3 regions of the Methylobacterium sp. OAE515 genome follow, and region 3 is predicted to be linked to each of the others. Evidence: predicted binding sites of a transcription regulator. Region 3 holds the regulator's gene; each other region holds the start of a gene.

Region 1 (10,449 bases), 1.5 Mb from region 3:
CATCAACATCAGCTTCGCCAAGTTCCAGCTCCAGAGCGACCTCGGCTTCAGCAACGTCGCCTACGGGCTCGGCGCGAGCATGTTCGTCGTCGGCTACGTGATCTTCGAGGTGCCCTCGAACCTGTTCCTCTACCGGGTCGGGGCGCGGCGCTGGATCGCCCGGATCATGATCTCCTGGGGCATCGCCACCGCGCTGATGATCTTCATCCGCAGCGAATGGCACTTCTACGCCCTGCGCTTCCTGATCGGCGCCATGGAGGCGGGCTTCGCGCCGGGCATCCTCTACTACCTGACCATCTGGTTCCCGGCCTCGCATCGCGGCCGGATCACGTCGTTCATGTTCGTCGCCTCGGCCTTCTCGGGCATCTTCGGCGCGCCGGTAGCGGGCCTGATCCTGGGCGGGCTCAACGGCGTCGGCGGCCTCGCCGGCTGGCAGTGGCTGTTCCTGGCCGGCGGCCTGCCCTGCCTCGTGCTCGGCCTGCTCGTGCTGACGCGCCTCGACGACCGGATCTCCGACGCGCGCTGGCTCACCGAGCCCGAGAAGGCGCTCCTGTCCGGCCGCATCGCCCACCACAACCGCGAGATCGGCGACCACTCGCTGCTCGGGGCGATCCGGCAGCCGGGCTTCCTGATGATCGGGCTGATCTACTTCCTCCTGCAGATCGGCTCCTACGGGCTGAATTTCTGGGGCCCGGACCTGATCAAGACCGCGAGCGGCGGGCAGGCGGCCTCGGTGGGCTTCCTCACGGCGATCCCCTACATCTGCGGGGCGATCAGCATGGTGGTGATCGGGCGCCTGTCCGACGCCTCGGGCGAGCGGCCGAAATTCGTCGCCGGGCTGGCCATCGCGGCGGCGCTCGGCTTCTTCGGCGCCGGCCTGTTCGACAAGCACATCGTGCCGCTGATGTGCGCCCTGGCCCTGCTCGGCGCCGGTATCGTCGCCTCGATCCCGACCTTCTGGACTCTGCCGGCCAAGCTCGTCACCGGCGTCGGCGCGGCGGGCGGGATCGCGCTGATCAACACGCTCGGCCAGTTCGGCGGCATCGTCAGCCCGGTGATGGTCGGCTGGGTCAAGGACCTCACCGGCTCGACGACCCCGGCCCTCTACGGCATCGGGGTGCTCTGCCTCGTCGCGGCCGGGCTCGCCCTCTTCGCCCTGCCGGCGAGCCTGCGCCGGAGCGACCGCTCGGCCTGACCCAGAACGCGTCGGGCGTCCCGGGCCGGTGGATCACGGGGCGCCCACGAGGGCTGCGTGCCGGTAGTCCCGCGGCGTCGTTCCGTGGCACTCCTTGAAGCGGCGGGCGAAGTGGGCCTGGCTGGCGAAGCCGCAGCCGTAGGCCAGCAGGCCGATCGACAGGTGGGCGCAGGCGGGGTCGGCCAGGCGCTGGGCCGCCGCCGCGAGCCGGCGCTCCCAGATGTAGTCGGCGATGTGCTGGCCGCGTTCGTGGAACAGCTCCTGAAGCCGGCGCAGCGACACGCCCATCGCGGCGGCGAGGTGGGGTGGGTCGAGCGCCGGATCGCCGAGATTCGACTCGACGAAGGCCTTGGCGCGCTGGACCGTGGCGTTGCCGTGGATGGAGCGTGGCACCTCCTGGGTCAGACGCTCGGCGAGGCCGGCCACGATCAGGTCGATCCCGATCGACGCCATCCGCGCCTTGCCGTCAGGGGGGAGCTGGTCGCCCACCCGGATCAGTTCCTGGACATAGGTGCTCGTCAGGGTCGTGGACGCGCGGTCGGCTCCGATCGTGAGGGCGGTGAACAGCCGGGACGGACCGAGCACGCGCTCCAGACGCTCGCGCGGCAGGTCGAGGATCAGGAAGGTGCCTGTCTCGATCGCGCTCACACCCGGGCGATGATCGAGCACGACGAACTCGCCGGCCAAGCCCATGGCCTCGCGTTCGTTCTGCTGGAGGGCATGGCGGCCGGATTGGGTGAAGACCGCGTAGAGGCGGTCGCCCCGGCCATTCCGCCGAACCGCCTCCGGCGTCACCTCGGTGCGCGTCGAGCTTTGGACGCTGCGCGTGATCAGGAGCGACCCGAACGCGGCGGCCTCGATCCGGCCGTGGAACCGTGCGGCGTCGAGGCTCCGGATCTCGTTCGGCACCATCTGGTCGCACATCACCTCCCGCCATCGGCGGAAGGCGTTCCTGGGATGGATCCCGTCTGTCGAGAAGAAGGTCTGCATCGCCCGTCGTCGCGTCGTGTGGGTGTGTCCGGATCCGTCCGCCGCCGCGGGCTCAGCTCGCGCCGCTCCGGCGCTGCCCGACCCGGCGCCGTGCACGCCTCAGGCGGGGCTCGGCTGGTGGGCTGCGTGCCGGTATTCGCGCGGGCTCAGGCTGTGCCGTTCCTTGAAGCGCCGGGCGAAGTGGGCCTGGCTGGCGAAACCGCAGCCGTAGGCCAGCAGGCCGATCGGCAGATGGGCACAGGCCAAATCGGTCAGCCGCTCGGCGGCGGCGGCCAGCCGGCGTTCCCAGATCCAGTCGGAGACGTGCCGGCCGCGCTCGTGGAACAGTTCCTGCAGCCGTCGCAGCGACACGCCAACCGCGGCCGCGAGCTGCGGCGGGTCGAGGGCGGGGTCGCCGAGATGCACCTCGACATAGGCCTTGGCGCGCTGGACCACGACCGAGCCCTGGACGGGCCGAGGGACCTCCTGGGCCATCCGCTCGGCGATGCTGGCCACGATCAGGCCCACGCCGATTCCGGTCATGCGCGCGACGGCCTCCGGACCGAGCTGGTCGCGGATGCGGATCAATTCGTGGAAGAAGGTCGTGGTGAGTATCGTGGAGGCGAGGTCCCCGCCGACCGTCAGGGCCGTGTAGAGCCGGGCCGGTCCCAGGAGCCTCTCCAGGCGCGCGCGCGGCAGCTCCAGGAACATGGATTGGCTGCCCGCGCCGGACGTCAGCACGGCCGGGCGGTGATCGAGCACGAACAGATCGCCCGTCCGTTGTGGGCAGGACCGGTCGTCCTGCGACGTGGTCGACACACCCGCGAGCTTGAAGACCACGACGAGCGTGTCGCCCTTGTCGAAGCGCCGGATGATCGCGGGCGTGATCTCGCTGCGCATCGGCCCTTGCGTGATGCGCGTCATCAGCAGCGGGCCGATCCCGGCGACGTCGAGCCGGCCCTCGAACGACCCGGGGTCGAGGCGCGTCTGCTTGAGGGGCACTCGGCGCTCGAGCAGGATCTCTTGCCAGCGCTGAAAATTGTTCCTCGGATGGAGCCCCACGGTCGAAAACAGTGGCTGCATCAATCGTTTACCTTGTCTGGCCCCCCGTTCGCGCGATCGGGCAAAAAACATCGCGCTCCCGGACAAGATGCTCCCGTTTCATATTGTATATTATCTGCATCCTCAAGAAATGGTGGTTTGAAAACTTGAGGTGATACGGAATTCAGACCCGGCGCGGCCTCACCCATCCGCCAGAACTCATGCGGTGCAGACGCTTACGATCTGACCTTCCAGAGAGCAGCCGATACGGCCCACAGTAGCGATGACGCAGATGAACAACCTGAACGAAACACACGCCTCCTTCATGCTGGAAAAGGTCGGCACCATCGTCGCCGCCTACGTGTCCCGCAATGCCGTCGGAATGGCCGACCTGCCCGGCCTCATCGACCAAGTCCATTCGGCGATCTCGGTCCTCCGGGGCGGCGGCTCGGGCGCAAACTCAGCCGGGCTGACGCCCGCGCAGGTCGAGGCCTCGATCCAGCGCGATGGCCTGATCAGCTTCATCGACGGCCGCTCGTACAAGACGATGAAGCGCCACCTGACGGCGAACGGCCTGACGCCCGAGCGCTACCGGGCCAAGTACGGCCTGCCGGCCGATTACCCGATGGTCGCCCCGGGCTACGCCGCCAGGCGGTCGGAGATTGCCCGGGCGATCCAGCTCGGACAGAAGGCCGGCTGAGCCATGGCGTCCGGCCTTTCGCAGGCTCCGGACCGGTCGCCGGAGCCGCGTCCGGACACGGCGCGGTCTCGGGACGCCCTGGAGCGCGTTGCCCGGACGCTCGGCGTCCCGGTCACGACCTTCTTCCCGGACGAGGACCGTCCGGACGCGGCGATCGCGCAGGCGGCCGACCTCGTCTCCGCCTTCGTGGCGATCGAGAACCCGGCCGCGCGCCGGACCTGCCTGGCCTTCGTGCGGGCGATGTCGAGTTCCTGAGGAGTCGGGGGGCACCTCAGGAGGCTGGGTCGGAGACTGTTCGTTCCGTTGCGCGGGGCGGCTGCGGTCACCGGCCCGGCCACGCGTCAGAACAGGTGGCGCAGGAGGAAGAACAAGAGCGCCGCGAGCGTGATCGCCGCCGGCAGGGTCAGGATCCAGGCCAACGCCATGTTGCGCACCGTGGACGTCTGGAGCCCGGAGCCGTTGGCGGCCATCGTGCCGGCCACGCCCGAGGACAGGATATGTGTGGTCGAGACCGGCAGGCCGTAGAGCTCGGCCAGCCCGATCGTGCCGGCGGCCACGATCTCGGCCGAGGCACCCTGGGCGTAGGTGAGATGGGTCTTGCCGATCTTCTCGCCCACCGTCACGACGATGCGCTTCCAGCCGACCATAGTGCCAAGCCCGAGGGCGAGGGCGACGCAGACCTTCACCCAGCCCGGGATGTAGCGGGTGCCGTCGTTGAGCAGGCTGGAATAGCGTTTCAGCGTCGCCTTGTCGGTCTCGGAGAGGTCGGCCCCGGTGCCCGGCAGCAGCCGCACCGCGTCGGCGGCGAGGTACATGTCGCTGCGCAGGTTCTGCGTCTGGGCGGCCGGCACGGTCCGGATCGCCCCGTAACTCTTCACGCTTGCGGCGATGTCGTTCGAGAGCGCCGCGAGCGCGGCATAGACCGGCGGCTGGTCGAGCGCCTTCGTCTTCAACGCCTCCGTCACCGTCCGGCGCGCCGCGGCGGCGTCCGGCGCCGGTGCGCCGGGGGCGCGGGCGGAGAAGACCTGGCTCGCCGCCGTCGAGCTCTGCACGAAGGTCGGGGTCGTGTCGTCCGCCATGGTGCGGTTCAGCGCGTAGGCGGTCGGGGCGGCGCCGATCAGGATCAGCATGATCAGGCCCATGCCCTTCTGCCCGTCATTGCCGCCGTGGAAGAAGGAGACCAGCGTGCAGGTCAGGATCAGCAGGCCGCGGATCCACAGGGGCGGGGGCGTATCGCCCTTCGGCGCCTCGTAGAGGTCCTTGCGGCGCACGGCGAACTTGAGCGCGAGCAGCAGCAGGGCCGCCAGCACGAAGCCGCAGACGGGCGAGAACAGCAGCGCCTTGAACACGTTGAGCGCCTGAGTCCAGTCGACCCCGGAGGTGCCGTCGCCGCCATTCATCAGCTGGTTGGCGAGGCCGACGCCGAGCACCGAGCCGATCAGCGCGTGGGACGAGGAGTTCGGCAGGCCGAAGGCCCAGGTCCCCAGATTCCAGATGATTGCGGCCAGCAGCAGCGCGAAGATCATCGCGTAGCCGGCATGGGAGCCGACATTCAGGATCAGCTCCACCGGCAGCAGGGTGACGATGGCGTAGGCCACAGCCCCGGAGGAGAGCATCACCCCGAGGAAGTTGAAGAAGCCCGACCAGATCACCGCCACGAGCGGCGGCAGCGAGTGCGTGTAGATCACCGTGGCGACCGCGTTGGCGGTGTCGTGGAAGCCGTTCACGAACTCGAAGCCGAGCGCGATCAGCAGCGCGAGCCCGAGCAGCGCGAAGGCGCCGTAGGCCAGCGGCGCCTCGCCGACCGCGTTCATGTCGGCGATCAGGCTCACGACGGCGTAGGAGAGCCCCGCCACCAGCACGAGCAGGAAGGCGACGAGGCCGCCCAGATGCATCCCGTGATCGAGGCGCGGGCCGCCCTCGGGCCTGCCTCGCGCGGCGCCCGACGGTATCACGGCGGAATCGGACATGCAGCCTCGCGCGAAATCATTTTTGGTGGTGAGCCGGGATTAAAATGCGCGCGTGACGGCCCGGTGACACAGCGCCCGTGACCGGTCGTCGAAGCCATATCCGATCGGCCAGGACCTTAGGATCAACGCGGGCGTCTCCGCCTAGCCTGTCTTCACCGCCGAAGATCCGATCGCCGATCGATGAACGACGCGCCCGGGCCGGGTGACCGGCCGCTCCGACGGTCGCCCCGCCGTCAGGCGGCTGTCACACGCCTGACGCGATCGGGCCGCTAGCGACCGGACCGCGCACGAGCGAACGAGAGATCCGCATGATTGACGCCACGGTGCCGGCCCTGTCGTTCGGCGCGCTCCTGGCCCTCATCCAGATCGGCAGCATCGCCATCGCGGGGCGACGCCTCGGGCAGGTGCACGGCCCGTCGCGGTTTCCGGCAGGCGCGCCCGTCTCGCTGATCCGCCCGCTTCACGGGCTGGAATCCTACAGCGAGGAGATGCTGATCCGGAGCTTCCGCCTCGATTATCCGGCCTACGAACTGATCTTCTGCGTGGCCGATCCGGGCGATCCGATCGTGCCGATGGTGGAGCGCCTGATCGCCGCCCACCCGCAGGTGCCCGCCCGCCTGATCCTCGGCGATGAGCGGATCAGCGAGAACCCGAAGCTGAACAACTGCCTGCGCGGCTGGCGCGCCGCCGCCCACGACTGGGTTGTCCTGGCCGATTCCAACGTGGCCATGCCGCCGGACTACCTGCAGCGCCTCCAGGCGGCGTGGCGCGCCGATACCGGCCTGGTCTGCTCCACCCCCGCCGGGGCGCGCCCGGGCAGCTTCATGGCCGAGGTGGAATGCGCCTTCCTCAACACCCTGCAGGCGCGCTGGCAATACGCCGCCGAGGCCTTTGGGCTGGGCTTCGCGCAGGGCAAGAGCATGCTCTGGCACAAGCCGTTCCTGGACCAGCGGGGCGGCCTTCAGGCGCTGGCCGCCGAAATCGCCGAGGACGCGGCCGCCACCAAGCTGGTGCGCGCGGCCGGCAAGCGCGTCCACCTCGTGGCGAGCCCGTTCGAGCAGCCGTTGGGCCCGCGCGGCTTCCGGGAGGTCTGGTCCCGGCAGCTCCGCTGGGCGCGCCTGCGCCGCGTGACCTTCCCGCTGTTCTTCGCGCCCGAGATCGGCAGCGGCGTCCTGCTGCCGGCGCTCCTCGTCGCCCTCTGGGCCGGCAGCCTCGCGGGCCTTGCCGGCGCTGCCGGCCTCGCCGCCCTGTGCTATGGCGCCGAGCACCGGCTCGCGCTCCGCGCGGGCTGGCACCGTTCGCCCCGCATGCTGGCGGCCTTCCTGGTGCGCGACGCCCTGATCCCGGCGATCTGGCTCGGCGCCTGGGTCCAGAGCGCCATCGTGTGGCGCGGCAACGCCATGGACGTGCGCCCGCGGCGGGCCGCCGAGGCGCGCAGCTACGCGCCGACGGCCTGACGGCGCCCGACAATCCGGAGGCCGAGACGTGTCGCGCCGCTACGCCCTGTACTGCCTGCCCGCCCCGAACTCACGCCTCGAAGCCTTCGGACGGGGCGTGCTCGGTTACGACAACGTCTCCGGGGCGCCGGTTCCCCATCCGGCGGGCCTGAACGAACTTGCGGCCATCACCACGGGGGCCCGGATTTACGGATTCCACGCCACCCTCAAGGCGCCCCTGCGCCTCGCGGCGGGTGCCACCGAGGCCGGGCTCATCGCCGCCGCCCGCGACCTCGCGGCCGCGCACCCGCCGGTGGCGGTCGGGCCTCTGGTGGTCGCCGCGCTCGGGGCGTTCCTCGCCCTGGTGCCGGAAGACCCGCCGCCGGCCCTGGGGCTGCTCGCCGCCGAGTGCGTTGCGGCGCTCGACCCGTTCCGCGCGCCGCTCACCGAGGCCGAGCGCGCGAATCGCCGCCCGGAGCGCCTCGACCCGCGCGGCCGGGCGCTGCTCGATCGCTGGGGCTACCCGTACGTGTTCGAGGCCTTCCGCTTCCACATGACCCTGACCGACGCCCTGCCGGAGGCCGAACGCGACGCCTGGCACCGGCGCCTGTCGGAGGCCTACGCCGCCTCCGGGCCCGAGCCCCTGGTGATCGACGCCCTCGGCCTCCTGACCCAGGACGGGGCCGGGCCGTTCCGGCTCCTGGCACGCCTGCCCTTCGGAGAACCCCGTGGCTGACCTTTCCCTCGGCCTCGAGCCGGCGGTCGACCCGAGCGCCCGGGTCGCGGATTGCCGCCTCGGCCGCTTCACCGAGATCGGCGCCCGCACCCGTCTCACCGAGACAAGCCTCGACGACTATTCCTACATCGGCCAGGACGGCGAGGTGATCTACACCACGATCGGCAAGTTCTGCTCGATCGCCGCCAGCGTCCGGATCAACCCCGGCAATCACCCTATGGAGCGCGCCTCCCAGGCGCATTTCACCTACCGGGCGCAATCCTACTGGCCCGAGGAGGCCGACGAGCCGGCTTTCTTCGACCGACGCAGGGCGAGCCCGGTGTCGATCGGCCACGATGTCTGGATCGGCCACGGCGTGGTGGTCCTGCCCGGCCGCACCATCGGCACCGGCGCGGTGGTCGGGGCCGGCGCGATCGTCACCCGGGACGTCGAACCCTACACGATCGTGGTCGGCAATCCCGCCCGTCCGGTCCGGCGCCGGTTCCCGGACGCCGTCGCCGCGCGCCTGGACAGCCTTGCCTGGTGGGACTGGGACCACGAGCGCCTGCGCCGCGCGCTCCCGGATTTCCGCAGGCTTCCGATCGAAGCGTTCCTCGACCGGTACGAAGCCGAGAGCGGCAATCGACAGTAGACGTTGTGCCGGCAAACAACATTGGATCGTATTCGTCATCCAATCGTCGTGGAACCGGCGTTTAGGTGCGGCCATTCCGCGGCGGATGGATGCATGCTGGTCATTGAGGATCTTACGCGCCAGTACGGCGGCCGGCGCGCCGTCGACGGTGTCTCGCTGCAGATCGAGCCCGGCAGCTTCGTCGGCGTGATCGGCCGGTCCGGTGCCGGCAAATCGACGCTGCTGCGGCTCATCAACCGGCTGACCGACCCGAGTTCCGGGCGCATCCTCCATGACGGGCGCGACGTCACGCGGCTGCGGGGACGCGCCCTGCGGGATTGGCGCACCCGCTGCGCCATGATCTTCCAGCAGTTCAACCTCGTCGGCCGCCTCGACGTGATGACCAACGTCCTGATGGGCCGGTTGAGCCACGTGCCGAGCTACCGGTCCCTGCTGCGCCAATGGTCTGAGGAGGACCGGGCGATGGCGCTCGCCGCCCTGGAGAGCTTCGACATGGGCGAGTTCGCCGGCCAGCGGGCGGACGGCCTGTCGGGCGGCCAGCAGCAGCGCGTCGCCATCGCCCGCGCCCTGGTGCAGGAGCCCGAGATCCTGCTCGCCGACGAGCCGGTCGCCTCCCTCGATCCGCGCAACACCCGCCTGGTGATGGACGCGCTGGCCGAGGTGAACCGCCGCTACGGCATCACCGTCCTGTGCAACCTGCACTCCCTCGACCTCGCCCGTGCCTATTGCGACCGCCTCGTCGGGCTCAGCGCCGGCCGGGTGGTGTTCGAGGGCGGGCCGTTCGACCTCACCGAGGATGTCGCCCGCCGGCTCTACGGCCTGGAGGCCGGCGAGGTGCTCGATGATTCGGCGCGGCGCGAGGCCGAGCAGCGGGCGGCGATGCCGGGCCGGCCCGGCCTCGTGCCGGCGCGGCCCGTGCGCGAGGCCGCTCTCGGCGCCTGAACCGGGCCGTCCGGCCCCAACACCAACCACGGATCGGGAAACGCCCGGCCGGCCACGCGCCCGGCCGAACCCGCGACACACGCCGACACGAAGGACGACACGATGATCACCCGACGCACCCTCGCCGCGGCCGCCACGGCCCTCGCGCTTCTAGGCCTGCCGGCCGCCGCCCAGGACTGGAAGGCGCAGTATCCCGAGCTGACCCTGGCGGTGATTCCGATGGAGAATGCCAGCGGCACCGTCGACCGCTACGCGCCCCTGGCGGACTACCTGACCAAGACGGTCGGCGTGCCGGTGAAGCTGCGGGTCGCCAGCGACTACGCCGCGGTGATCGAGGGCCAGCGCGCCGGCAACATCCAGCTCGCCTTCTACGGACCGGCCTCCGTCGCCCGCGCCGCGATGACCGGCGTGAAGGTCGAGCCGGTGGTGAGCCCGATCCACGAGACCGGCGCCGCGGGCTACTACTCGGTGATCTACGCGCTGGCCTCCAGCCCGTACAAGACCATCGAGGATCTGAAGGGCAAGAACCTCGCCCTGGTCGATCCGAACTCCACCTCCGGCAACCAGGCGCCGCGCTTCTTCCTGAAGCGGGCCGGCTACGACGTGGACAAGTTCTTCGGCAAGGCGGTCTTCGCCGGCAGCCACGAGAACGCCGTCCTGGCGCTGACCCAGGGCACGGTCGAGGCCGCCGCCAACCTGTGGAATTCCGAGACCGACTCGATCGTCACCCGCATGATCACCAAGGGCATGCTGAAGAAGCCCGACGGCACGCCGATGCAGACCTCCGACTTCCGGGTGGTGTTCAAGTCCGACTTCCTGCCGGAAGGGC
Region 2 (10,449 bases), 1.0 Mb from region 3:
GCTCGTGAAGGTGACGTTCCCGGAGGCCTACGGGGCCGAGAACCTCGCCGGGAAGGATGCCGAGTTCGACGTGACGGTCACGAAGATCCAGGCGCCGGGCGAGGCCAAGATCGACGACGAGCTCGCCAAGTCGATGGGCATGGAGTCGCTGGAGAAGCTCCGCGAGGCCGTATCCGAGGCGATCGGGCGCGATTTCGAGGCCGCCACGCGCCGCCGCCTCAAGAAGGACCTCCTCGACGCCCTGGACGGCAAGTACGCCTTCGAGCTGCCCCCGTCCCTGGTGGCGCAGGAATTCGCCGCCGTGTGGGCCCAGGTCGAGCAGGATCTCAAGACCCGCGGCAAGACCTTCGCGGACGAGGACACCACCGAGGAGAAGGCCCAGGCCGAGTACAGGAAGATCGCGGAACGGCGCGTCCGTCTCGGTCTCGTGCTTGCGCAGGTCGGCGAGAGCGCCGATATCAAGGTCTCGGATGACGAGGTGAACCAGGCCCTCATTGCCCGGGTCCGGCAGTTCCCGGGCCAGGAGCAGCAGGTCTGGGACTTCTACCGGAAGAATGCACAGGCGCTCGCGGAACTCCGCGCGCCCCTGTTCGAGGAGAAGGTCGTTGACCACGTCCTCGGGCAGGTCAAACTCGTCGAGGAGCCCGTCTCGAAAGAGGCGCTTTTCGCGGACGAGGATGAGGACGACACGACCGGCGAGAAGCCGGCAGACAAGGCCGGGGCCGAGACCGAGCCCAAGGCCGACTGAGTCCCGCTCTGTCCCAGGACGGCGGGCAAGGGTTAGGCGATGGTTAAGCATCGCCGGTGTTCGCTGACATGTCCGGGGCTGCCCTGATTCGCGGCAGCTCCGGGCCTCACTTGGGCAGGACGAGATGAGAGATCCGATCGACGTCTACAACAACGCGCTCGTGCCGATGGTCGTCGAGCAATCGAGCCGCGGCGAGCGCGCCTTCGACATCTACTCCCGCCTGCTGCGCGAGCGCATCATCTTCCTCACCGGCCCAGTGGAGGATTACGGTGCGTCGCTGATCGTGGCGCAGCTGCTGTTCCTCGAGGCGGAGAACCCGAAGAAGGAAATTTCCTTCTACATCAACTCCCCCGGCGGCGTGGTCACCTCGGGCCTGTCGATCTACGACACGATGCAGTTCATCCGCTGCCCGGTGACGACCCTCTGCGTCGGCCAGGCCGCCTCGATGGGCTCGCTGCTGCTGACCGCCGGCGAGCCCGGCCACCGCTTCGCCCTGCCGAACGCCCGGATCATGGTCCACCAGCCATCGGGCGGCTTCCAGGGTCAGGCGACCGACATCCTGATCCACGCCCGCGAGATCGAGGCGCTGAAGCGGCGCCTGAACGAGATCTACGTGAAGCACACGGGCCGCGACTACGACACGATCCACACGGCTTTGGAGCGCGACAACTTCATGACCGCCGACGCGGCCAAGGAGTTCGGGCTTATCGACGAGGTGATCGAGAAGCGTCCCGAGCCGGCTGCCGCCTGAGCGGCATGCGGCGCCTGACCGCCGCGGCGCGGCCTTGATCCCGCCGCGGCAGCGTGTTTGCATCCGAGATTGGGCCCTTCGGTCAAACGCGCGCAGCACACTGTTTCTTTAAACGGGCCCCCTACATTCATGCGATGCGCGTCCGCCCCTAGCCGGCTGCGGATGCGAGGAATCGGAGACCGATATGAGCAAGACTGGCGGCAACGACTCGAAGAGCACGCTGTATTGCTCGTTCTGCGGCAAGAGCCAGCACGAGGTCCGCAAGCTGATCGCCGGCCCGACGGTGTTCATCTGCGACGAGTGCGTCGAGCTGTGCATGGACATCATCCGCGAGGAGTCGAAATCCTCGCTGGTGAAGAGCCGCGACGGCGTGCCGACCCCCAAGGAGATCCGCCGCGTCCTCGACGACTACGTCATCGGCCAGGACTTCGCCAAGAAGGTCCTCTCGGTCGCGGTGCACAACCACTACAAGCGGCTCGCCCACGCGACGAAGCACAACGACGTCGAGCTGGCCAAGTCCAACATCATGCTGATCGGGCCGACCGGCTCGGGCAAGACCCTGCTCGCGCAGACGCTAGCCCGGATCCTCGACGTGCCGTTCACCATGGCGGACGCCACGACCCTCACCGAGGCCGGCTATGTCGGTGAGGACGTCGAGAACATCATCCTCAAGCTGCTCCAGGCCTCGGACTACAACGTCGAGCGGGCCCAGCGCGGCATCGTCTACATCGACGAGATCGACAAGATCTCGCGTAAGTCCGACAACCCGTCGATCACCCGCGACGTGTCGGGCGAGGGCGTGCAGCAGGCGCTCCTGAAGATCATGGAGGGCACGGTCGCCTCCGTCCCGCCCCAGGGCGGCCGGAAGCACCCGCAGCAGGAATTCCTGCAGGTCGACACCACCAATATCCTGTTCATCTGCGGCGGTGCCTTCGCGGGGCTGGAGCGGATCATCTCCCAGCGCGGCAAGGGCACCTCGATCGGCTTCGGCGCGACCGTGCAGGCCCCGGACGACCGCCGCACCGGCGAGATCTTCCGCTCGGTCGAGCCGGAGGACCTGCTGAAGTTCGGCCTCATCCCCGAGTTCGTCGGGCGTCTGCCGGTCCTGGCGACGCTGGAGGATCTCGACGAGGCCGCGCTGAAGAAGATCCTGCAGGAGCCGAAGAACGCCCTGGTCAAGCAGTACCAGCGGCTGTTCGAGATGGAGAACGTCGACCTGACCTTCCAGGACGATGCTCTGTCGCTCGTCGCCCGCAAGGCGATCGAGCGGAAGACCGGTGCTCGCGGCCTGCGTTCAATTCTGGAGACGATCCTTCTCGACACGATGTACGACCTGCCGGGCCTTGAGTCCGTGGAGCAGGTTGTGATCGGTCCGGAGGTGGTCGAGGGCAAGTCGCGCCCGCTCTACATCCACGGCGACCGCAACAAGGACGCGCCCGCCAGTGTCAGCGCCTAAGCGCTTGGTAGGGTTGCATTAAGCGCCCGGCTCAGGCCGGGCGCGCTGCGGGGAACATCTTGAAAACGCTGCGCCCCGCAGCCACCTCAGGCTCAGCGCGGTGGCCGCACGCTCCTTCGAGGTTCGGTCCGCGTCGCCAGCCGCAAAGTTAGCGAAATCCGACCCTCGCGGCCCGGTCGGCCCCTGGCTGTAGGCGCGCTCCGTGCATGGAGGCGCCGAACCCGGGCGTCCTGAGAGGAAGTCAGCATGTCACAGTCGAAATCGCGCCAGCCGGTGGTCCCGGGTTCGACGGGCTCCTACGCCGTCCTCCCCCTGCGCGACATCGTCGTCTTCCCGCACATGATCGTCCCCCTGTTCGTGGGCCGCGAGAAGTCGATCCGCGCCCTCGAGGAGGCGGTCCGCACAGATCGCCATATCCTGCTCGCCACGCAGATCAACGCGGGCGATGACGACCCGGCGACCGATGCGATCTACAAGATCGGCACTCTCGCCTCCGTGCTCCAGCTCCTGAAGCTGCCCGACGGCACCGTGAAGGTGCTGGTCGAGGGCGTCGGCCGGGCGAAGGTCACGGGCTTCACCCGCTCGGACGAGTATTATGAGGCTACCGCGGAAGCCCTGCACGACGAGCTCGGCGATCGCGTCGAGGCCGAGGCGCTCGCGCGCTCCGTGCTCTCGGAGTTCGAGAATTACGTCAAGCTGAACAAGAAGATCTCGCCCGAGGTCGTCTCCGCCGTGACCCAGATCGACGAGCCGTCCAAGCTCGCCGACACGATCGGCTCGCACCTGCTCGTCAAGATCTCCGACAAGCAGGGCATCCTGGAGACGCCCACGGTGGCGCAGCGCCTCGAGCGCGTGCTGTCGCTGATGGAGAGCGAGATCTCCGTGCTCCAGGTGGAGAAGCGCATCCGGACCCGCGTGAAGCGGCAGATGGAGAAGACCCAGCGCGAGTACTACCTGAACGAGCAGATGAAGGCGATCCAGAAGGAGCTGGGCGACTCCGAGGATGGCCGCGACGAACTGGCCGAGCTCGAGGAGAAGATCGAGAAGACCAAGTTCACCAAGGAAGCCCGTGACAAGGCGACGGCCGAGCTGAAGAAGCTGCGCCAGATGTCGCCGATGTCGGCCGAGGCGACTGTTGTGCGCAACTACCTCGACTGGATGCTCGGCATCCCGTGGGGCAAGCGCTCGAAGATCAAGAAGGACCTGCTCGGTGCCCAGGCGCTGCTCGACGAGGACCATTTCGGCCTCGACAAGGTCAAGGAGCGGATCGTCGAGTACCTCGCCGTGCAGCAGCGGGCGAACAAGCTCACCGGCCCGATCCTGTGCCTCGTCGGCCCCCCCGGCGTCGGCAAGACCTCGCTCGGCAAGTCCATCGCCAAGGCGACGGGTCGCGAGTTCGTCCGGATGTCGCTCGGCGGCGTGCGTGACGAGGCCGAGATCCGCGGTCACCGTCGGACCTATATCGGCTCGATGCCCGGCAAGATCGTGCAGTCGATGCGCAAGGCCAAGACCTCGAACCCGCTCATCCTGCTCGACGAGATCGACAAGATGGGCATGGATTTCCGCGGCGATCCGTCGGCGGCGCTCCTCGAGGTGCTCGACCCTGAGCAGAACAGCACCTTCAACGACCACTACCTGGAGGTGGATTACGACCTCTCGAACGTGATGTTCGTGACCACGGCCAACACCCTCAACATCCCGGGCCCACTCATGGACCGGATGGAGGTGATCCGGATCGCCGGGTACACCGAGGAGGAGAAGGTCGAGATCGCGCGCAAGCACCTGATCCCGAACGCCCTGAAGAAGCATGGCCTCGGGACGCACGAGTGGTCGATCGACGACGACGGGCTGATGATGCTGGTCCGCCGCTACACGCGGGAAGCCGGCGTCCGCAACCTGGAGCGCGAGCTGTCCAACCTGATCCGCAAGGCGGTGAAGGAGATCCTGATCACCAAGACCAAGTCGATCGCGGTGACGCCGGAGAACCTCCCCGTCTTCCTCGGCCCGCCGAAGTTCCGCTACGGCGAGATCGATGCGGACGATCAGGTCGGTGTGGTCACGGGTCTGGCCTGGACCGAGGTCGGCGGCGAGTTGCTGACGATCGAAGGCGTCATGATGCCCGGCAAGGGCAAGATGACGGTCACCGGAAACCTGAAGGACGTGATGAAGGAGTCGATCTCGGCGGCGGCGAGCTACGTCCGCTCCCGGGCCATCGACTTCGGCATCGAGCCGCCGCTCTTCGAGCGCCGTGACATCCACGTCCACGTTCCGGAGGGGGCGACCCCGAAGGACGGTCCGTCGGCCGGCATCGCCATGGCCACCGCGATCATCTCGACGCTGACCGGGATCCCGGTCCGTCGCGACGTCGCGATGACCGGCGAGGTGACGCTCCGTGGTCGGGTTCTGCCGATCGGCGGCCTGAAGGAGAAGCTGCTCGCGGCGCTGCGCGGCGGCATCAAGACGGTGTTGATCCCCGAGGAGAACGCCAAGGACATCGCCGAGGTGCCCGACAGCGTGAAGAACGGCCTGGAGATCATCCCGGTCTCGCGGATGGACCAGGTGCTGGAAAAGGCGCTGGTCCGCCAGCCCGAGGCGATCGAGTGGGAAGAGCCGCTGCCGGTGGCCAAGCCCGCCCGGACCGAGGAGGACGGTGCCGCCTTCGTGGCGCACTGATCCATCGGGTCGAATGAGACAAGCCCCCGGAGCTTCGCGCGCCGGGGGCTTTTTCATGCGCGGAGGTCGGATGCGCATCCTGCTGATCAACCCCAACACCAGCGCGCACGTCACCGACCTCGTCGCCGGTCATGTCCGCACGCAGCTCGACGGCCGGGCGGAGCTGCGCGCCGTCACCGGCCGGTTCGGGGCCCGCTACATCGCGAGCCGGGCCGCCGCGGCGATCGCAGGTCACGCCGCGCTCGACGCCCTTGCAGAGCACGGTTCCGACTGCGACGCCGTCTATCTGGCCTGCTTCGGCGATCCCGGATTGCTGGCGTTGCGGGAGCTGTCACGGGTGCCGGTGGTCGGCATGGCGGAGGCCGCCTGCCGCGAGGCCGCCGCGCGGGGCCGTTTCGGCATCGTCACCGGCGGCGGAGCCTGGGAACCGATGCTGCGGGAGTTCGTGGCGGCCCTCGGCCTGTCCGACGCCCTGGCAGCGCTCCGAACCGTGGCTCCGAGCGGCGGCGCCATCGCCAGCGACCCGGACGCGGCGCTGGCGATGCTGGTCGAGGCCTGCCGCGCCTGCGTAGCGTCGGGATCCGAGACGGTCATCCTGGGCGGTGCCGGCCTTGCGGGGCTGGCGACGCGGATCGCTTCGCAGGTCGCTGTTCCGATAATCTGCTCGGTCGAGGCGGGGACCCGCGCGGTTCTGGCCGCAGCTGGCAGATCCGACTCGGCTTGGTTCAGGCCGGACCCGGTCGAAAGCGTCGGCCTGGCACCAGCCCTGGCGGCGCGGCTGATGGATTCCTGACGCGGATCCGGAATGCGGACCTTGCACCGAACCGGCGCCATGCCGTAACGGTCGCCGTCCGGGCGGTTAGCTCAGTTGGTAGAGCGTCTCCTTTACACGGAGAGGGTCGGCGGTTCGAGCCCGTCACCGCCCACCAGACAATGTATCGGTCTCATGCGATCCCGATGACCGCGCCTCCTCGCATGCAGGTCGGTCGCGGCTGAATCTGTGGCTCAGCCGGGGTCGGTGATCGGCCCCGGTAACCGCCCTGAGGCCACCTGGCCAACGCGACCTCTCGGCAACGGATGCTAGCCTCTCGGCGCGGCCCGGGACGCTCGCACCGCCGCGAGCGCCCCGGCCACGATAAGCAAGCAGGCGAGCGCCAGCGCAGGGCCGGGCTTGGCATGGCCGGCCGCCACCAGGATCAGCGTCGAGAGGACCGGCGCCGCATAGGCCGCGACGCCGAGAAGCCGGACGTCGCCGCGCTTGCAGCCGATATCCCAGAGGTAGAAGGCGGCGCCGACCGGCCCGAGGCCGAGCAGCAGCACCGCACTCCACTGAACCGCATCGACCGGCCAGACCGTCGCCTCGACGGCTCGATGGCATGCGAGGCTGAGCGCGGCGGTCGCGAAGCAGAAGCCCACGACCGCATCGGTCGGAACGGCCCCGACCCGGGCCGAGAGTACCGAATAGCCGGCCCAGACGAAGGCGGCAGCCAGGGCCGCCGCGTAGCCCGGCAGCGCCCCCGTGGCGAAGCCGAGTTCGCCGCGGCCTGCAAAGAGAGCCGCGACGCCGGCAAGCCCCAGCGCGGCGCCGGCGAGGTGGCCCGGCCGCAGGCCGCCTGATCCCGGCAGGCGGGCCGAGAACAGGACGATCAGCAGCGGCCAGAGATAGTTGATCAGCCCGGCCTCAGCCGGCGGCGCGAGGCGCAAGGCGCTGAAGTAAAGGGCGTGATAGCCGAACAGGCCGCCCACCCCGAGCATCCAGACCGGCCAGGGCTGGAGGAGCGCGCGGGCGCGCGCCGGTCGGGCGATCCAGGGCAGGCCGCCGCACAGGCCGCCGACCAGGAAGGTCATGGCGGCGAGCTGGAACGGCGGCACCGCGCCGGAGGCCGCGGTGAACAGCGCGAGCAGCGACCAGAGCAGGATGGCGCCAAAGCCCGCGAGGGTCGCGGCCGAACGTGGCGCGGCGGGACAGGGATGACGCGGTTTCACGCATGCGCCGCGGCTATCACGCGGATCCCGAATCGGCGAGACGTGCGGTCATGTGCCTGTCATTGGGGCGTCCTACCGGCGGGCAGGGATAGGGAGAGCGGTGATGCGTGCGATTGCAGCCGGGCTGGCGTTGATCCTCGCGGGCGGTCCGGCACAGGCGGGAGACGCCGCCCAGCTCGGACCGCGGCCGTTCTACCTCGTCGATCAGTTGAAGCCCGGCCCGCTGAAGGACACGCTCGCCGCCTGCGGGACCGACCGCACCTACACGCCTCGGACCTTCTCGATCTCGCATCGAGGCGCACCCTTGATGTTCCCGGAGCATACCCGCGAGGGCCTGTTCGCCGCCGACCGCATGGGCGCCGGCATCATTGAGTGCGACGTCGCCTTCACCAAGGACCGCCAGCTCGTCTGCCGCCACAGCCAGTGCGACCTGCACACGACCACCGACATCCTAGCCCGGCCGAACCTCGCGGCGAAATGCACGCAGGGCTTCCAGCCCGCGGACCCCGCGACCGGGCGCAAGGCCTCCGCCAAGTGCTGCACCAGCGATCTAACGCTCGACGAGTTCAAGTCGCTCAACGGCAAGATGGACGCGGCCGATCCGGACGCCACCACGGTGTCCGCCTACATGAACGCGACGCCCCGCTGGCGGACCGATCTCTACGCCAGCAAAGGGACGTTGATGTCCCACAAGGAGTACCTCGCGCTGGTGAAGGGCATGGGCCGCAAGTTCACCCCCGAGTTGAAGGCACCGCAGGTCACGATGCCGTTCGAGGGCACCTATACCCAGGACATGTACGCCCAGCAGTTGATCGATGAGTATCGGGAGGCCGGCATCCCGTCCTCCGACGTCTATCCCCAGAGCTTCCAGCTGCGCGACATCCTCTATTGGCTGGAGAAGGATCCGGATTTCGGCCGTCAGGCGATCTTCCTCGACGACCGCGACGAGACCGTCAAAGGGTTCGACCCCGAGAAGCCGGCAACTTGGACCCCCGGCATGTCGGAGCTTGCGGCCAAGGGCGTCCGGATCCTGGCGCCGCCGCTGTGGATGCTGGTCCGGCCCGGGCCGGAGGGCGCGATCGAGCCCTCGACCTATGCCCGGGAGGCGAAGAAGGCCGGGCTCGGCCTGATCGCCTGGTCGCTGGAACGCTCGGGCCCGCTGAAGGACGGCGGTGGCTATTACTACCAGTCGATCAAGCCGGTGGTGACCGGGGATGGCGACATCCTGCGGCTCCTCGACGTGCTGCACAGGCAGGTCGGCGTCATGGGCGTGTTCTCCGACTGGCCGGCCACCACGACGTTTTACGCCAATTGCGTGGGAGCACCGTAGGGGGGCGCCGCTCAGTCGGCCCACAGGGCGACGAGCGAGAAGAGACCGGCCATCGCGAAATTCACGATGAGGACGCCGGCGATGATCAGAGCAAGCGTCATGGTAGCCTCGGCGGCGGGGCGTTGTGCCGGAAAGGGATTGAGAAGCGACGCGGCGTTCAGACCCGCGCCGCCCGGGATGGCCCCGCGGATCATCCGCGCGGGCCGAGTTTGGCGTCGTCTCAGGGCGGGCTGATCACCCGGACGAGGTCGAACAGGTAGTCGCCATCCAGCGGCTTCCAGCCCAGCCACCGCCGGACCAGGGCGTAGCCGCCGCACATCAGGGTGGCGCTGGCGACGACGGCCAGCATGAACCACGCGATGTCCTGGGTGACGAACCCGACCGCGATGCTGAACAGGGCCGTCGTCACGAAAATGGTCGTGCTCGGGTCGCGCGGGCCGCGCGTCGTCACGTCGGACATGGGGACCTCCTTCGAACCAAGTCAGCGGGCGCGGCAGTTCGGGCCGTACCAAGTCAGGGTCCGGCGATCCATGCCGCCGTCGGACGAGGCTCCGCAGACAGGGAAGCGCGGGTCGCCGCTGCGCTGAAGGCTCACGAACTTGTAGAGATCCTGCCGTGCCTCACGGCGGCGGTTCTGCTCGGCCAGTTGAGCCTGCCAGTACAGGTTGCTGTTGGCCTGGGCTGCGGCGCGCTGCTGGTGAAGCCCCATCATGCATTCGGCAAAAGCGTCGGTCTCGGGCTCGAACCCGAACGCGTAGCACCGGTTTTGATCCATCGCGTGCCGTTCCTGGGGGGTGACGCAGGCGGCGAGGCCGAGCGCGCAGGCCACCGCGAGGCCGAGCTTGAAGACGGTCGGAAACCCGCGCCGAACGGCAGCCTCGCGCGAAGAACAGCCTCGACCTTCGCCAACAGGATGAACGTCGAATTTACCGTACAACTAGGTGTTCATGATGCCGGCGGTCTCGTTTTTCTGTCCGCGCGAACATCCGCGACGCGACAGAACGGGACCTATACGAGGTGCATCGATTTGTTCGTGTTTCACAGCACGTGCGCGATTGCGCCGATCCCTTCCCGCAATGCCCGTTTTCCCGGGACACTGAATAACGTGAATCGGGAAGGGATTTCCTCACACGTGCACGGCTGAGCGCGGGGCGGGCCATCCCGGCCGACCGGGATCGGCCCTCATCCGCAGGACGTCATCGCCCCGTGCGTGCAACGGAGCGGGTGCGGTGGGTTCGGTCCACCCGAAGAGACGATGCGTCGAACCGGAGCAGGTTTATGGACGCGCCGGGCCGAACCCGGCGCGCCCGGTCGCAATCAGACGAAGTGCTGTCCGCCGTTGATCGTCAGCGTCGAGCCGTTGACGAAGCCGGCCTCGTCGCTGGCAAGATACTCGACCGCGTGGGCGATCTCGTCAGCCTCGCCGAGGCGGCCGGTCGGGATCGTCGAGATGATCTTGTTCCGGATGTCCTCCGGCACCGCCATCACCATCTCGGTGGCGATGT
Region 3 (10,449 bases):
GCGAGGCGGCGTTGGCCGGGCTCGAGCAGGCGCTCGCGAAGGCGGAAACCGACTACGCCGAGGCGGCCGAGAAACTCAGCGCCGGGCGCCGCCGGGCGGCCAAGCAGCTCGACGCCGCCGTGAAGGCCGAGCTGCCGCCGCTGAAGCTGGAGCGAGCCCGGTTCATCACCGAGATCGCCACCGATCCGGAGTCGCGCGATCCGGCCGGCACCGATCGCGTGGAATTCTGGGCGCAGACCAATCCCGGCACCAAGCCCGGCCCGATGATGAAGGTCGCCTCGGGCGGCGAGTTATCGCGCTTCATGCTGGCCCTCAAGGTGGTGCTGGCCGACAAGGGCTCCGCGCCGACCCTGATCTTCGACGAGATCGATACCGGTGTCGGCGGCGCCGTGGCCGACGCGATCGGCCTGCGCCTCGCCCGGCTCGCAGCCACCGTGCAGGTCGTCGCCGTGACCCACGCGCCTCAGGTAGCGGCGCGCGCCGAGACGCATTTCCTGATCGCCAAGGCGCCCGTGAAGGGGGCCAGCCGTGTCGCGACCCGCGTCTCAAGCCTGCCCGTCGACGAGCGGCGGGAGGAGATCGCCCGGATGCTCGCGGGTGCCACGGTGACGGACGAGGCCCGGGCGGCGGCGGCCCGGCTTCTTCAGGGCGCCGACGCGTAAACGCGCATCAACCTTAACCGTTGGTTGCAATTAGGCGTTTGTTAACCATTACACGCGAGAGTGCGATCGTCCTGGCGCCGCGGATGGTTTCGGCGGCGGGACGGGGAGGGAGCGATGAAGCCGTCCATGGTCGCGTCCGATGGGCACCTGCGCGCAGGCCAGACGCTCAAGCAGTCGATCGACACGCGGCAGCTCGGGCTCACGCTCCGGACAGTCTACGAGGGCAGTGTCGATACCCAGCCGATCACCGACACCCATGTTGAGCTGCTCCTGCGCCTGCGCCAGAAGGAGCGCGAACTCCGCCGGGCGAGCTAGCGTCCGATTCGGCCTGACTGACTCAGGCCGGCGACTTTGAGTTCATCTTGAACCGCGCAAGCGTTCGATGAACCTGCACTCGCGTCGTCGGAAAGCGCGGCTTTTTGCGAAGCCGACTACCAGCGGCGCGAGCCCGGCCTCCGGCGATACTCGGCAGCCCGAATCAAGGTCAGCACCCGATCGAGGTTGACCAGCAGATCCGATTCCTCGACCCGCGCCTGTGCGGCCGTCCCAGGATCGGTGCTGAATTTCTGGCGCGCCTGCGCCAGCGTCAGGGCGCGCTCCAGGGCTTCCCGCTCGGCATGCAGGGCAAGCCAGGCTGGATCGGCTTCCGTCGCTGCCTCGACCTCCTCGCCGCCCACGATCCGACATCCTTCCGATACGATTGCCGGTATTGAACGCACGAGGTCGATGAACCGTGCCGCTCGACTTGCGGCTGCGGTGTCATCCCGGTGTCATCTCCCTGTCGTAACCGCCCAGCCATCGGGCGGCCGGCGCTGGGTCTCTTCGGAAGATCGGCCGCAGAGCTCTGCCGCGGGCATGGGCTTGCCGGCGGAGCGGCGCAGGCTCTTGCCCGACGGCAACGGAGAATCCCTTGAGACCCTTCGCTTACGCGCTCGCCGTCGGCCTCGCGACGGTTCAGCTGGCGTCCGCGGCGCTCGCCGCCGACATCACCGGAGCCGGGGCCACGTTCCCCTTCCCGGTCTACTCGAAGTGGGCCGAAGCCTATCGCAAGGAGACCGGCTCGGGCCTCAACTATCAGTCGATCGGCTCCGGCGGCGGCATCAAGCAGATCCAGGCCAAGACCGTCGATTTCGGCGCCACGGACGCGCCGCTGAAGGCCGAGCAGCTCGCCAAGGACGGCCTCGTCCAGTTCCCGACCGTGATGGGCGGCGTCGTGCCGGTGGTGAACATCCCCGGGATCGAGCCGGGCAAGCTCAAGCTCACCGGCGACATCCTGGCCGACATCTACGCCGGCAAGATCGCCAAATGGTCGGATCCGCGGATCGCGAAGCTCAATGACGGGCTGAAGCTCCCCGATTCCAACATCACGCCGGTCTACCGCTCGGATGCGTCCGGCACGACCAACATCTTCACCACCTACCTCTCCCAGTCGTCCGACACCTGGAAGAAGGAATACGGCGCGGCCACCACGATCTCCTGGCCGGTGGGTCAGGGCGGCAAGGGCAACGAGGGTGTGACCGCCACCGTGAAGCAGGTCCCGAACGCGATCGGCTACGTCGAGTCGGCCTATGCCAAGCAGAACAAGCTCTCCTACGCCCTGCTGCAGAACAAGGCCGGCAAGTACCCGCAGCCGGACGACAAGGCGTTCCAGGCCGCGGCCGCGAGCGCCGACTGGAAAGCCGCCCCGGGCTTCGGCATCTCGCTGACCAACCAGCCGGGCGATGACGCGTGGCCGATCACGGCGGCGACCTTCATCCTGATCCACAAGGATGCGGCCGATCCGGCCAAGGCCGCCGACGTGCTCAAGTTCTTCGACTGGGCCTACAAGAACGGCGACAAGCTCGCCACCGATCTCGACTATGTGCCGCTGCCGGACAACGTCGTCGAGCTCATCCACCAGGAGTGGAAAGACGTGAAGGGCAAGGACGGTAAGCCTGTCTTCAACATGTGAGCGTGGCCGGGAGGAGGTGACAACCTCCTCCCTCGCTTCCGGGAACGCACCGCGCTACCACGCCACCCTTCGCAGAGAACCGCGGATGCCCGCTTTGACAGAATCGATCGCCCTCGGCCGAACGCGTGCTGCGACCGCGCGGAAGGCGCCGAGCCGCAGCCTCGACACCCTGTTCCGGACCTGCTCGTACGGCGCCGCGCTGCTGGTGCTCCTCGTCCTCGCCGGGATCCTCGGCTCGATCCTGTACGGCGGCTGGCCCGCCTTCCGCGAGTTCGGCTTCGGATTCCTGACCTCGAGCGCCTGGAACGTCGGGACCGAGCAGTATGGTGCCCTGGTCGCGGTGCTCGGGACCGTCGCCTCCGCCTTCCTGGCACTGCTGATCGGCGTACCCGTCTCCCTCGGGATCGCGGTCTACCTGACGCAGCTCTGCCCCGGCTGGGCGCGCAAGCCGGTCGCCATGACGATCGAGCTGCTCGCCGCCGTGCCGAGCATCATCTACGGCATGTGGGGCCTGTTCGTGTTCGCGCCGCTCTTCGCGCGCTTCGTGCAGATCCCGGTCTCGAACCTCGTCGAAGGCATGCCGATCATCGGCACGTTGTTCTACGCTCGCGTGCCGTCCGGCGTCGGCGTGCTCACCGCCGGCATCATCCTGGCGATCATGATCGTGCCGTTCATCGCCTCGATCGCCCGCGACATGCTCGACCAGATCCCGACCGTGCTGCGCGAGAGCGCCTACGGCATCGGCTGCACCACCTGGGAGGTCGTGCGCCACGTGCTGGTGCCGCAGGCCGCGGTCTCGATCATCGGCGCGATCATGCTCGGGCTCGGCCGGGCCCTCGGCGAGACGATGGCGGTGACCTTCGTGGTCGGCAACGCCAACCGCCTCTCGGCCTCGATCTTCGACCCGAGTTCCACCATCGCGTCGCGCATCGCCAACGAGTTCAACGAGGCGGACGGCCTCCAGCTGAACGCGCTGATGGCCCTGGGCTGCATCCTGTTCGTGATCACCTTCGTGGTGCTCATCATCGCCCGGCTGCTGACGCGCCGCGTCCAGTCCGCCTGAGGAGCCCGCGCGATGGACGCTTCCAACACGATCACCATGACCACCGGGCGCCGTTCCGGTCGTGTCCGCCGCGGCCGCCGCGTCGCCGACCGGGCCCTGCGGATCGCCTGTACCGGCGCGACCCTGGTGGGCGCCCTGGTCCTGGGCTCGATCCTGGTGATGCTGATCGTCCAGGGCGTGCGCGGATTCACGCCGACCCTGTTCACCAACCCGACCCCGGGTCCGGGCTCAGAGGGCGGCGGCATCGCCAACGCGATCCTCGGCAGCCTCGTCCTGACCGGGATCGGCATCCTGATCGCGACGCCGATCGGCGTCATGGCGGGGACCTACCTCGCCGAGTACGGGCGCGGCTCGAAGCTCGCGGCGCTGATCCGGTTCCTCAACGACATCCTGCTCTCGGCGCCGTCGATCCTGATCGGGCTGTTCGTCTACACGCTGATGGTGCGGCCGATGGGGACCTACTCGGGCTGGGCCGGCGGCGTGGCGCTCGCGATCATCGCCGTGCCGGTGATCGTGCGCACCACCGAGGACATGCTGCGCCTCGTCCCCGGCACCCTGCGGGAGGCCGGCGCGGCCCTCGGGGCGCCGCCCTCGACGGTGATCACCAGCGTGACATGGCGCGCGGCCTCGGCCGGCATCGTCACCGGCATCATCCTGGCGCTGGCGCGCATCGCCGGCGAGACCGCGCCGCTGCTGTTCACGGCGCTCAACAACAATTCCTGGTTCTCCGCCAACCTGATGGGCGGCGTCGCGAACCTGCCGGTGATGATCTACCAGTTCGCTCTGTCGCCCTATCCGAACTGGCAGGGGCTCGCCTGGGCGGGCGCGCTCCTGATCACCGCGACCATCCTGGTGCTGTCGATCATCGCGCGCCTCGTGATCAAGCCGCAGACTTCGCGCTGAGACCCCTTTCGAGGACACGACGATGAACGCCGCCTCCGCGATCCCCACGGTCGAGCTGAACCGCAACCGCGCCGACGAGGGCGGACCCGTGCGGATCGCCGTGAAGGACCTGAACTTCTACTACGGCAGCTTCCACGGCCTGAAGGACGTCAACCTCGACTTCCATGACCGGCAGGTCACGGCGCTGATCGGCCCCTCCGGCTGCGGCAAGTCCACCCTGCTGCGCTGCTTCAACCGGATCTACAGCCTCTATCCGGAGCAGCGCGCCGAGGGCGAGATCCTGCTCGACGGCGAGAACATCCTCAGCCCCTCGGTCGACCTGAACGAGCTGCGCTCGCGCATCGGCATGGTGTTCCAGAAGCCGACGCCGTTCCCGATGTCGATCTACGACAACGTGGCCTTCGGCCTGCGCCTCTACGAGAAGCTGCCGAAATCCGAGCTCGACGGCCGGATCGAGGAATCTCTGCGCAAGGCCGCCCTCTGGGACGAGGTGAAGGATAAGCTCCGTCAGGCGGGGACCGGCCTGTCGGGCGGCCAGCAGCAGCGCCTGTGCATCGCCCGGACGGTGGCGCAGAAGCCGGAGGTGATCCTGTTCGACGAGCCGACCTCGGCCCTCGACCCGATCTCCACGGGCCGCATCGAGGAGCTGATCGAGCAGCTGCGCGACGAGTTCACCATCGTGATCGTCACCCACAACATGCAGCAGGCGGCGCGCATCTCGCAGTTCACCGCCTTCATGTATCTGGGACAGCTCGTCGAGTTCGGTCCGACCAACCGGATGTTCATGAACCCGACGGAACGCCGCACGCAGGACTACATCACCGGCCGGTTCGGCTAGTCTGCCGGGCCGCTCCGGTCCCGGGACCGCCGCATCGCGTCTCCAGCGCGCCGGCGGATCCCGCAAGCCTCCCGGAGGGCCGTCCCCGGGACCCCATCGAAGGATCCGCCATGCCCGGCCATATCGTCACCTCCTACGACACCGACCTGGAGAACCTGCGTCGCTCGATCTCGGAGATGGGCGGCGTGGCCGAGAAGATGACCGCTGAGGCGACCGACGCCCTCGTGCGCCGGGACGACACGCTCGCCCAGGCGGTGATCCTCGCCGACAAGCGCCTCGACGCGCTGCAGCGGGACATCGAAGAGCGCGCGGTCCTGCTGATCGCCCGGCGCCAGCCCCTGGCCATCGACCTGCGCGAGACCATCTCGGCGATCCGCGTCTCCGGCGATCTCGAGCGGATCGGCGATCTCGCGAAGAACGTCGCCAAGCGGGTGGTGGCGATCTCCGACCAGGCGCCGGCCCAGAAGATCGTGCTCGGCGTCCGCCACATGAGCGACCTCGCCGAGGGTCAGCTCAAGGACGTGCTCGACGCCTATGCGAGCCGCGACGTCCAGGCGGCCCACGATGTCTGGGAGCGCGACGGCGAGATCGACGCCCTTTACAATTCCCTGTTCCGCGAACTCCTGACCTACATGATGGAGGATCCGCGCAACATCTCGTTCTGCACGCATCTGCTGTTCTGCGCCAAGAACGTCGAGCGGATCGGCGACCACACCACCAACATCGCCGAGACGATCCACTACCTCGCCACCGGCGAGACGCTGGCGGGCGACCGGCCGAAAAACGACGCGTCGAACTACGCGACCGTGGACGGGGTGCAGGCTCCGTAGGCGGGCCGGCCTGATTTCACGCGCCGGCCTGCGCGCTCTCCTGTGGGGCGCGGTCGGAGAATCGGAGGGTGCGGGTTGAGGCTGAGCGGCGCCTCCCGCACCCTCCGCCTGCACGTCCGCTCCGATGCGCGTCGGGGTGTCGGCAGGCTGTGTGGCGCCGCCTCGGGAACGGGTCTTCGAACGTGAGCATGCAAGTCCTGATCGTCGAGGACGAGGAGGCGCTGACCACGCTGCTGCGCTACAACCTTGAGGCCGAGGGCTTCCTCGTCGACGCGGCGGCCCGCGGCGACGATGCGGAGCTGCTCCTGGCCGAGCGGATTCCCGATCTCGTCCTGCTCGACTGGATGCTGCCCGGCCTCTCGGGGATCGAGCTCTGCCGCCGGATCCGGGCGCGCCGGGAGACCGAGCGGCTGCCGGTGATCATGCTCACCGCCCGCGGCGAGGAGGGCGACCGGATTCGCGGTCTAGGCACAGGCGCCGACGACTACATCGTCAAGCCGTTCTCCGTGCCGGAGCTGCTGGCCCGGATCCGCGCGCTGCTGCGCCGGGCCAAGCCTGCCCACAGCTCGGACCGGCTGGCCGCCGGCGATCTCGAACTCGACCGCACCGGCCACCGCGTCCGCCGCGGCGGCGAGGAGCTGCATCTCGGCCCGACCGAGTTCCGGCTGCTGGAATTCCTGATGCTGGCCCCGGGCCGGGTCTTCTCCCGCGAGCAGCTCCTCGACGGGGTCTGGGGCCACGACGTCTACATCGACGAGCGCACGGTGGACGTGCATGTCGGGCGCCTGCGCAAGGCGCTGAACGGCCCGCGCCAGGCCGATCCGATCCGCACGGTCCGCGGCTCGGGCTACGCCTTCGACGAGACCTTCTCGCTGGAGGCGTGAGGCGGCCGCACGGGCTGTCCGAAAGGAACTTCGGTCCGGCGCGCCGTCGTCACGCGTTCAGCGACGTGTCCCGGGGCGGCGCGCGGCCGGTTGGCGTGGCGCTGCTGGATTGCTTCACTCCGCTCGCGAAGACTGCGACCGAGCGCATCGATGCCCTAGGGGCTCGGACCCCGGAAAGGCTCAGCGGGCCAGCGCCGCGCTCCGGCCGGACGCGGTCGGGACCGCGTCCAGCGCCGCCAGAACCGTTCCCTCGGTCAGGATCTGCGGCAGCACCTGGGGCTCCCCGGTCCCGGCATAAAGCAGGTAGAGCGGCACGCCGCTGCGCCCGTACTTCTCCAGCAGGCGGGTGATCTCGGGATTCTGGTTGGTCCAGTCGCCCTTCATGTAGGTCACGCCGCGCTCGGCCATCGCCGCCCGCACGGCTTTGGTGTTGAGCGAGGTCGCCTCGTTCACCGCGCAGGCGATGCACCACGCCGCCGTCATATCGATGAAGACCGGGCGGCGGGCGCTTACCAGCGAATCGAGGCGCGCCTGCGTGAACGGCTCGATCCCGTCGGCAGCGGCCTGCGCCGACGGGAGCGTGCGCTGCTGCGGGAGGGTCACGGCGAGGGCCGCGACGGCGACGATCGCCAGGATTGCGGCGGCCTGGGCGATCCGACCGGTGCGGGGCGCGGCGGCGCGTCCGCGCTCCCAGGCCCAGGCGGCGAAGCCGACCAGAACCAGCCCGATCAGCGCCGCCAGCAGCCCGCGCGGATCGACCTGCTGCGCCAGCACCCAGACCAGCCACGCCACCGTTGCGTAGACCGGGAAGGCCAGGATCTGCTTGAGAACCTCCATCCAGGCGCCGGGCCGCGGCAGCGCCCGCAGGGCCGGCGGCCAGAGGGTCAGCGCGAGGAAGGGCAGGGCGAGGCCGAGGCCGAGGCTCGCGAACACCGCGAGCGCCACGCCGGCGCTCTGGGTCAGTGCGAAGCCCACTGCCGAGCCCATGAACGGCGCCGTGCAGGGCGTGGCCACGAGCGTCGCGAGCACGCCCGTAAAGAATGAGCCGCTCAGGCCCGCGCGCCGGGCGAGGCCGTCGCCAAGGCCGGCAAGCCGGCCGCCGACATGGACGACGCCCGACAGGCTGAGGCCCATCGCGAACAACAGATAGGCCAGCCCCGCCACCACGATCGGCGATTGCAGCTGAAAGCCCCAGCCGATGGCCGCCCCGCCGCCCTTCAGGGCGATCAGGAGATTCGCGAGTCCCAGGAAGCTCGCCAGCACGCCGGCGGTGTAGGCCACGCCGTGGAGACGCAGCCGGCCCGGGCTCTCGCCGGCATGCCGGATCAGGCCGAGAACCTTGATCGACAGGACCGGGAAGACGCAGGGCATCAGGTTGAGGATCAGGCCGCCGAGGAACGCGAAGGCCGCCGCGGTCGCGAGCGTCAGCGCGTCGAAATCGGGCGCGATCGCCCGTGCCGCGGGTGCTTCCAGCGTCGTGGCCGGAGCCGCCGTCGGCAAGACCGGCTCGTCGCCATACGCGAAGGCGAGCCGGCGGGGACCAGCATCGGTGACCTCCTCGAGGGTGAGGACGCCCGGCAGCGCGGCGGGCGCCGGCTCGGTCGGGCTGCTGCGGGCGAGGGTGAGGTGCAGGCCGGTCTCATCGACCGACATCACCTGCGCGGCGGCGTTGTCGATCGCCGTCTCGGAATAGGGGAAGAATGCGGCGTTCCGGACAGCATCCGGCTTGAGGCCGGTTGCTGCGAAATCGAGTCGCAGCGTGTCGCCCTGACTTGCGAGATGCAGCGGCCAGAGCGGCGGGACGGGCAGGGCGGCCCGGGCGCGGGCGAACAGCGCGGCCTTGTCCGGATCGGGCCGGGGCTCGGCCACCGGCAGCGTCAGCGCAAGGTCGGCGGAGCCCGGCACGCACTCGGTCTCGCAGACGAGATAGGTGAGCTTCGCCCGGATCTGCACCGGGTCGGCCGGGTCGAGGCTCGGCGGCGGGGTCACCGGCACGAGGAGCGTGACCTCGCCCTCGTAGCCGTAGTTCATCAGCGTGGCGATCGGGATGCGCTCCGGCGCCGGCCACCGGATCGCCCCGGCGTTGAACCCCGCCGGCAGGGTCCAGGTCACCTCCGGCGGCAGGCCGGAATCGCCCGGATTGCGCCAGTAGACGTGCCAGCCGGGCTTCACCTCCATGCGCACGGCGAGGGTGAACGGCTGCGCACCCGCCACCGCGACAGGCTCGGCCACCAGGCTCGACCGCACGAGGTCGGGCGGCGTGCGGAAGCTCGATTGCAGACCCTGCGCCGCCGCGGCGGAGAGGCTTGCAGTCAGAGCCAGGATCAGGAAGGCAAGGCGACGGATCATGCTGTCCCTTCGCGCGCAGGGCCGGCGCGGTTTCACGCGCGGCGATGTCCGGCCCGGCGCGGGCTATTCCGTGTCCGAACCGCTTAGCACGGACGGCGCTTGTGGCGGCAGGCCGCGACGTCAGGCCGGGAGCGGCGCAGTGGCGCGCTCCAGCCAGGCGCGCGCCTCGGCGTCGAGGCAGGGCGCCAGGGTCTCGCGGACCCGCGCATGATAGGCGTCGATCCAGGCGCGCTCTCCCGGGTCGAGGAGAGCCGGCTCGATCAGCCGCCGGTCGTAGGGGGCAAGCGTCAGGGTCTCGAAGCCGAGCATCGGCCGCTCGCCTCCGGACATCGGACGGGGCTCCACCAGCACGAGGTTCTCGATCCGGATGCCATAGGCGCCGCTCGCGTAGTAGCCGGGCTCGTTCGACAGGATCATGCCGGCCTCCAGCGGCACCGTGCCGGTCTTGGCGATGCGCTGCGGACCCTCATGCACCGACAGGAAGGCGCCGACCCCGTGGCCGGTGCCGTGATCGAAATCGAGCCCCGCCTGCCAGAGCGGCGCCCGGGCGAAGGCGTCGATCTGCGCGCCGGTCGTGCCCGTCGGGAAGACCGCGCGCGCGATGGCGACATGGCCCTTGAGCACCCGGGTGAAGCGGTCGCGCATCTCGGCGCTCGGCTCGCCCACCGCGACCGTACGGGTGATGTCGGTGGTACCGTCCGGGTATTGCGCGCCGGAATCGATCAGGAACAGCTCGCCGGGCCGGACCGTCCGATCGCTGGCGCGGGTGACCCGATAATGGACGATCGCCCCGTTCGGGCCGGAGCCCGAGATCGTCGGGAACGAGACATCGCGCAGGTCGCCGCCGGCGGCGCGGAAATCCTCCAGCGCCTCGACCGCGGCGATCTCGGTCACGCCGCCGGACGCGGCCGCCCCGTCGAGCCAGGCCAGGAAGCGCACGACGCTTGCCCCGTCGCGGATATGGGCGGC

The links. Region 3 encodes PhoB, which activates phosphate uptake and scavenging genes when phosphate is short. Its sites were predicted from a motif close to TGTCATNNANCTGTCAT; they were not measured.
Region 1: ABIE45_RS07140 (inorganic phosphate transporter) is a predicted target of PhoB. The motif match lies at 5,928-5,944, and genes of this name have one in related genera.
Region 2: ABIE45_RS09475 (glycerophosphodiester phosphodiesterase family protein) is a predicted target of PhoB. The motif match lies at 7,661-7,677, and genes of this name have one in related genera.

The regions. Positions count from the first base shown of each region.
Region 1 is NZ_JBGMUV010000001.1:1,444,308-1,454,756, forward strand. Features, by position in the region: gene ABIE45_RS07115 (MFS transporter) at 1-1,195, shown strand, start outside; gene ABIE45_RS07120 (helix-turn-helix domain-containing protein) at 1,229-2,185, opposite strand; gene ABIE45_RS07125 (helix-turn-helix domain-containing protein) at 2,285-3,313, opposite strand; gene ABIE45_RS07130 (MucR family transcriptional regulator) at 3,498-3,905, shown strand; gene ABIE45_RS07135 (hypothetical protein) at 3,909-4,160, shown strand; gene ABIE45_RS07140 (inorganic phosphate transporter) at 4,247-5,875, opposite strand; gene ABIE45_RS07145 (ceramide glucosyltransferase) at 6,184-7,332, shown strand; gene ABIE45_RS07150 (DUF1045 domain-containing protein) at 7,361-8,047, shown strand; gene ABIE45_RS07155 (chloramphenicol acetyltransferase) at 8,040-8,678, shown strand; gene phnC (phosphonate ABC transporter ATP-binding protein) at 8,772-9,620, shown strand; gene phnD (phosphonate ABC transporter substrate-binding protein) at 9,723-10,449, shown strand, end outside.
Region 2 is NZ_JBGMUV010000001.1:1,930,609-1,941,057, reverse strand. Features, by position in the region: gene tig (trigger factor) at 1-748, shown strand, start outside; gene ABIE45_RS09505 (ATP-dependent Clp protease proteolytic subunit) at 873-1,499, shown strand; gene clpX (ATP-dependent Clp protease ATP-binding subunit ClpX) at 1,684-2,955, shown strand; gene lon (endopeptidase La) at 3,202-5,628, shown strand; gene ABIE45_RS09490 (aspartate/glutamate racemase family protein) at 5,699-6,421, shown strand; tRNA gene ABIE45_RS09485 (tRNA-Val) at 6,482-6,557, shown strand; gene ABIE45_RS09480 (EamA family transporter) at 6,709-7,614, opposite strand; gene ABIE45_RS09475 (glycerophosphodiester phosphodiesterase family protein) at 7,718-8,944, shown strand; gene ABIE45_RS09470 (hypothetical protein) at 8,956-9,138, opposite strand; gene ABIE45_RS09465 (hypothetical protein) at 9,165-9,404, opposite strand; gene ABIE45_RS09460 (hypothetical protein) at 9,426-9,719, opposite strand; gene phbB (acetoacetyl-CoA reductase) at 10,262-10,449, opposite strand, start outside.
Region 3 is NZ_JBGMUV010000001.1:2,970,975-2,981,423, forward strand. Features, by position in the region: gene recN (DNA repair protein RecN) at 1-662, shown strand, start outside; gene ABIE45_RS14570 (hypothetical protein) at 777-977, shown strand; gene ABIE45_RS14575 (hypothetical protein) at 1,094-1,339, opposite strand; gene pstS (phosphate ABC transporter substrate-binding protein PstS) at 1,573-2,613, shown strand; gene pstC (phosphate ABC transporter permease subunit PstC) at 2,699-3,676, shown strand; gene pstA (phosphate ABC transporter permease PstA) at 3,689-4,579, shown strand; gene pstB (phosphate ABC transporter ATP-binding protein PstB) at 4,602-5,417, shown strand; gene phoU (phosphate signaling complex protein PhoU) at 5,528-6,247, shown strand; gene phoB (phosphate regulon transcriptional regulator PhoB) at 6,436-7,131, shown strand; gene ABIE45_RS14610 (protein-disulfide reductase DsbD domain-containing protein) at 7,312-9,480, opposite strand; gene ABIE45_RS14615 (aminopeptidase P family protein) at 9,601-10,449, opposite strand, start outside.